Regions from separate parts of the Paenibacillus shenyangensis genome, predicted to be linked through region 1. Evidence: riboswitches for the same ligand, from Rfam matches in the RefSeq annotation. Region 1 holds a riboswitch; the other holds the start of a gene.
What was found. Region 1 has a riboswitch for cyclic di-GMP ahead of H065_RS0103250 (transglutaminase-like domain-containing protein). Riboswitches for the same ligand answer to the same signal wherever they lie in the genome.
Positions count from the first base shown of each region.

Region 2: linked by a shared signal. The riboswitch ahead of H065_RS25060 (hypothetical protein) and the one ahead of H065_RS0103250 (transglutaminase-like domain-containing protein) in region 1 are both predicted to bind cyclic di-GMP.

Region 1 is NZ_AOIG01000005.1:32,010-35,196, reverse strand. Features, by position in the region: gene H065_RS0103260 (helical membrane plugin domain-containing protein) at 1-22, shown strand, start outside; gene H065_RS0103255 (methylated-DNA--[protein]-cysteine S-methyltransferase) at 379-975, shown strand; gene H065_RS28110 (hypothetical protein) at 1,016-1,171, shown strand; gene H065_RS0103250 (transglutaminase-like domain-containing protein) at 1,238-2,041, opposite strand; cyclic di-GMP riboswitch class I at 2,181-2,263, opposite strand; gene H065_RS0103245 (class D sortase) at 2,429-3,082, opposite strand.
Region 2 is NZ_AOIG01000004.1:35,580-38,766, reverse strand. Features, by position in the region: gene H065_RS0103065 (polysaccharide deacetylase family protein) at 20-745, opposite strand; gene H065_RS25060 (hypothetical protein) at 1,060-1,869, opposite strand; cyclic di-GMP riboswitch class I at 1,984-2,078, opposite strand; gene H065_RS0103055 (peptidylprolyl isomerase) at 2,355-3,125, opposite strand.

The DNA.
Region 1 (3,187 bases):
TGAAACACACAAGGAAGTATAACGCGATACAGGTAAAAGCAAACCAGCATAGAGGGCATAACAGAAAAAGGACGGATATCAAATGCAGCTCCGGGATGACACAAGGAGCTGCATTTTGGTATGTTCCGAAAGGGAAGTGGATTCCGGGAAAATAGCAGGATGAAGTACAAGCTGGAATAGAAGCTGGAATAGAAGCGCAATATTTTGAACATCAGATCGTGATATAACTGAAGCAGAAGATCATCAAATGCAGTCGGAACATACGAACCAGAAAGATAGATAGATAAAAGCAATAAACGAGAAATAAGCTACAGCACAAAACGGCAATAATCCGCATAAAGTAGAGTATATGTAATTTGACAAAAGGAGGCCTACGATATGTCAGCAGATCAGCCCATTTTGTACTACAAGTGGTTAAATGATAAACAGTGGCATCTCTATATCGCTGCGACAGTAGACGGGTTATGTTATGTCAGTTCACCGGATCAGCCGCTGGAAGACCTGGTATTGTGGGCGAGCAGCCGTTTTCCGGGATACGTATTGGTGGAAGATGGGCAGCAGATGGAAGGCTATGCAGCACTTATAATCCAGTATCTGCATGGAGCAGCAGATGCACTGGATAACGTAAAGCATGATCTAAGGGGAACCCCTTTTCAGCTGGCAGTATGGGAAGCACTAAGCCGTATACCATATGGTCAGACTCTAACGTACTCGGCAGTTGCCGAAATGGCTGGCAGACCCGATGCAGTGAGAGCGGTAGGCGCGGCAATTGGGGCCAATCCTGTCTTGATCACGATTCCGTGTCATCGGGTTATCGGTAAAAATGGCAATTTGACAGGATACCGGGGAGGTATGCCGATGAAGCAGGCACTTCTGCAGCTGGAGCAGTCGGCTGGGAGCTCTCCAAATATCGGTAAAGGAACTGTACCATCTAACCCTACTGCCGGTATAACAACCCCTCTTTCTTCTATATAAGAAGAAGCAGGCATGGATCAGATGTTTAAATCGACTTATTATGAATAAAGTATATATCATATCAATAAAGTATCTGGGTGATGTATACATGGGTAACAATACAAAAACCCCTTTGCCGATGGTAGGCAAAGGGGTTTTTATTTTCTTAAATTCAATGTTATATGAAGTTTGTTTATTATTTATCAAGCCTAATTAACCTTCGATAAAAGCTGTGAATAAGGAGTGCAACGTTTAGGAGAAGATGAAACCTTCAGTAACGATATTAATATACTTTGGCTGCTTGGTACTGTGTAGCGTCTTTGGCAAAGGGGATACTTTTGCCCTTTTGTTGAAGCGATGCATCTACAGTAGCATCCACAGTGACCCATTTACCGTTCAGATAAACTTCATTCCAGGCATGATATTCTTTAACAGCTGATGTAGTTCCCATTACCAGCTTGGCAGGAATACCCTGGCTACGCAGCATCGCTGCATTCAGAGAAGCATAATCATAGCAGATGCCTTTACGGGAAGACAGTGTCTGCTGCGGATCAGGTACATAGACGGTTGGTAATGCGCTAGCGAGCTGATAATCGTATTTGATGCTGCTTGTAATATAATCGTAGATTGCCTGTGCTTTTTGCTGATCGTTTGTAGCATTTTGGGTTAGCTTGGCTGCGAGTGAAGTAACAGCAGGACTGTTTTTCCAATCGATATTTTGAGTGGAGGCCAGATATACACTGTTCTCATTGCTCAATTGTACCTGCAGCGAATCGGAATATACTTTTTTATAGTTGTTGCCGGATGTATTTTCCAGAACGCTTACCTGATACGTACCACTTCCCAGCTGCAATGGCAACGAAGTATCAGTATGGGAAGAAGAAAGATTGTACGTATAACTGGTATCATTCTTAGTAATCATAACTTTGGTACGTGTATTGGAAGGAGCTTCATAGTGAACAGCGACATAACCCTGATTGGCAGTGGAGCTGTCCAGCCAGCTAGAATCTTCGGCTGCGAATACAGATAATGGAGCTGCTGCAAGCAGCGAAATAGTTGTCAAGCAAGTTAGCAAAAGTTTCTTCATGACGACAAATCCTTTCAAAGGGGCTTAGTCGATCAATGAAGGATCACATTAACTCACTGTTATCCGTCGTTTGACTAAACCATTATATTCTATAAAGTGTAATATTTTACAATCCATTCATATAAAAAGAGCCTTTCCGTTCGGTAGCTGGCTGCCAACCCCGGAGGGTAAGGCCCTTTAGCTTTGCGTCCCTATCTTTAGACAGGTTTGCCGTTATCGTGTAAAAGCTCTTAATAAGCAAGTTACATAGCAACAATATGCAAGATATACATATTGGTGTGATTTATGGGTAAATAATAAGTTACTGGTTAGTTATAATCTTATAGTACCACAGCGATAATTCGACTAAAAGCGTCAAACAGGAATGTACGCGAAATGAATAATTTGCTATTCATTTATAGGATCATAGACGCGTACCGCATGTACTATAAGACGGTGGGTTGGATTGATTAGTGGGTCGCAGGTCACGAGTGTCAATTCTTCCGACTGATGATCGCTATCGAGTACAGATACTTCAGTGGGTTCTACAATTCGGATGCGATCGACCTGATAATTGTATTGTTGACCGGCAGATTCGATTTGGATCGAGTCACCGACTTTAACTTCACCCAGACGATTGAATAAACGACCGGTTTTATGAGCGCGATGCGCAGCAACAGCGAAGTTGCCTTTCTGTCCCAGCTGGTCAGTCTCGGAAATATGAACAGCAGCGCTGCGCATATTTTCACGAGTGGCACCTTCTACGATCGGAAGTTCCACATCGATTACCGGGATATGAATCACTCCCAGAATCTCACCGCTTGCTGGTAGTTCTGTCTTACTATTTATATTATCGGCAGCAGCTCCTTCATTTAGTAGAGCATTTACCTCCGAATAGCTATTTTTTAAATTTTTTGTCGTATTCTGATGAGAAACGGCGGCTGTCTGCTCCGCTTGACTCAGAAGACGCTCCTGCTGCCAATCGTCATACCATTCATTTGCCTGAGGATAGATCATCACCAGGATGCCTGCAACGATTAGCATGTACGCCCATTTTTTCATATCTATATTCATCCTCCTGCCTTTGGATTTGTCGAAATTACACAGTTAATTTTAAGAATAACACTATAGGCAGGATATAAAAAGGATAAATTCGATATATATATT
Region 2 (3,187 bases), on a different contig from region 1:
CGGCAATCAATCGCAGAACTTAGCGTTCGTCGTTCCAGAAGTTCAGCGGATGATTTTTTTTATCCAATATTTCAAAATGATAACCCTCTGCCTTGAGCTCTTTGAGTACTTTTGGCAGTACTTTGAGAGTGGCAGGTTGATCATGCATCAGTATAACCGGAGTAGCTCCGCGACGTTCTACCGATTTCACCTGGGTCATAATATTGTTGTACACCTTCTGGTGATCTTTTTTGTACTTCCAGTCCAGGGAATCCACGTTCCAGTCCCACAGATGGAAGCCGCCGGTGCTCAGCATAATATCCCGGTAGGATTTTTTGAGATATGGCTTGCTGCCATAAGGAGTACGTACCAGACTTGTGGACTTGCCGGTTACTTTGTACAGACTTTCGTTGGCGCCCTTCATTTCCTTGTAGGCGCTGTACGGAGAACTGTAGAATTGGCTGACTACATGACTTACACCATGGAGGCCAAGTCCGTTGCCTTCTTTGACAATACGTTTGGTCGCTGCCGGGAAGTGTTCCATATGCGGTCCAAGCATAAAGAAAGTCGCTTTGGCATTGTACTGGTCGAGGATATCGAGCAGCTGCATCGTATGTGCAGTCGGTCCATCGTCAAAGGTCAGATAGATCACTTTGGATGAATGTGCTTTGCTGCCGGATGACTGCGATTTGGCAGCGGTCGCTGTCTGAGGAATCAGAAGTACAGCGATGAGTAGTGCGAGTAACCATTTTTGCTTATGTAACATGAATAAGACGCTCCTTACCTGCAATTTTCTGTATTCATCATAACAAGACAGGAAGGAATGAATCTTCCGTAAATGGATACTATTGCATAACATTTTTGTTACATTAATCGGCATTAAACTACAAAATCGTCAAATTGTGAATATTGCAAATGAAAGAATTGGTTCCAAAGATAGAAAGGTAAGTAATTGGTCGCATACGAGAAGGCCAAAAATCAAATATTCATGAAGGATGAAAATGCCTCCACATATTCTCCCTATACAAAAAACGAGACAAACGGAAAACAACGTCTGTCTCGATAGTGAATCGCTACTATTTATTTGCTTACCAGTGTCGACCAACCAGCATAATCATGGACAGCGATACCGGCAAAAGAGTCGTGCTTGCCCGCCTGCTTCGTCACACGAGCGAGCTGGTTGTTCAGGTAAGCGGCGCCTTCCTCATAAAAAGTGATAGTATTCCCCTCACTCGTAGGGTTGGTCTCCACCCCTACATAGACGGGTGTACCGACAGCATCACCCTCGGCCAGCTGGGCTTCGGCAACATCCAGAATTCCGGAGGCACTATCACGGTAAGCCATGATCGTAATGGAATCGTACTGCTGCATCATCCAACTGCTGAGCGTTGCAGATTCGTCTGCGGTCAACAGGGTATGCAGCCAGAACGGGATATCGGCGGAAGCGGGGATATGCAGCGAATGAGCAGCTTGTACGACGCTCTCAACACTATGCTGCCAGCCTGCGATAACGGTTAACTGATCGGTGCGCCATTCGGGCAGCAGATAAGGTTCGATATCGATATGGATACCGCTGAACTTCTCATCGGCAGAGGCGCCCTGTTGATACGTGGTAATCCAGTCAAGCGTGGCTTGAAGTTCATGACGCCGGGAATCCAGCGCCCAAGAGGGGGCTCCATCGAGTGCTTGCACTGTAATGCCTTGGGCAGAAGCAGCAGCGATAAAGTGTTGATATACATTAGCATCCAGATCGTCGTTGACCTGCAGGTAGATCAGGGTAACGTTCTGGCTGACTGCAAAAGATAAAATACTGGCTGTAGAATTTACAATCAGCTGTGTGTTCCACAGCCAGGTTGCTTTTTGAGGTGATTGAGCATAAGCGGGTGTCATCGTGAATCCTCCTAGCCACAGTAGTAATGCTATACAGAGGATACCCAATTGTAGGCGATAATATGCTGTTCTCATGATGTTGGACTCCTTCGAGTCATACCGCATCAGGTATTCATCGGCAACCGGCTATCCTAGCAAGACCCTGCCCATCATGCCTTAGACCCTTGGCTTTGCGTCTTCACCTTTCAGTGAATTTGCCCTGATTAAATATGATAAACAATAGGTTCAGCAGAGGTTGCTGTAGTATGCACTCTTGTAGGATTGCATAACATATATATCGTCTATATAGCTAAGTTTCTAAATAGAATTTCGGTATTTTAACGACAAAAATTGACATTTTTTATGGAAAGGTACTGCCAAAGAAGAGCATAGTGCATAGGGAAGCATTATATACTGCAGCTAAGAATGGATTCACCTAATCATCACAGGTCCGAAAGGATCAAAAAAAACCAGCGCTATGGAAAGCGCTGGTCGAATAAATCTTTTTATTTGCTTTTCTCGGGTTCCGGATAATCGACACCTTTAGTATCCACGGTTACCTTTTTCATGACAGGAGGAGTGTTAGGTTTGTCATTGGCACCTGTTGGCAGGTTGACGATCTTGTTGACTTCTTCCATACCGTTGATAACTTTACCAAATGCAGCATACTCGCCATCCAGATGCGGAGCATCGGCTACCATCAGGAAGAACTGGGAGCCGCCGGAGTTTGGATCGCCGGAACGTGCCATCGACAGTACGCCTGCCGTGTGCTTCAGGTCATTCTGCACGCCATTGGATTTGAATTCACCGGGGATGCTGTAACCCGGATCACCAGTGCCATCGCCGTTGGGATCGCCACCCTGGATCATGAAGCCCGGAATAACGCGGTGGAAAGTCAGGCCATCATAGAATCCTTTTTTGACGAGGGAAATAAAGTTGTTAACGCTGTTGGGTGCTGCTTTGGGATACAGTTCGATTTCAATCTTTTGGCCATCATTCATTTCAACGGTTACGATAGGGTCATTGGCCTGCTTGAAGTCAGCGGAGTTATCAGTTGCGGATGGTGTCTGCGCTGTATCGGTTGCTGTAGAGCCGCTCTGGTCACCAGTCGTTCCAGTCGAACCGGTAGTGCCATTTGTTTCCGTACTGTTGGAAGTACCGGTCTGGCCCGTAGTGGAACTGCTCGTTCCATTGTTGTTACCGCAGCCAGCGATGATCAGGAACAAGGCTGCACATACGAGTACAAATACAACATTTTTACGCGGTTGGCGTAGCATAGAGGTCTTCACTCCTTAGTGGGTTGGTAATTTCCTCGGCACGTCATCGGGCGTTAACCGAT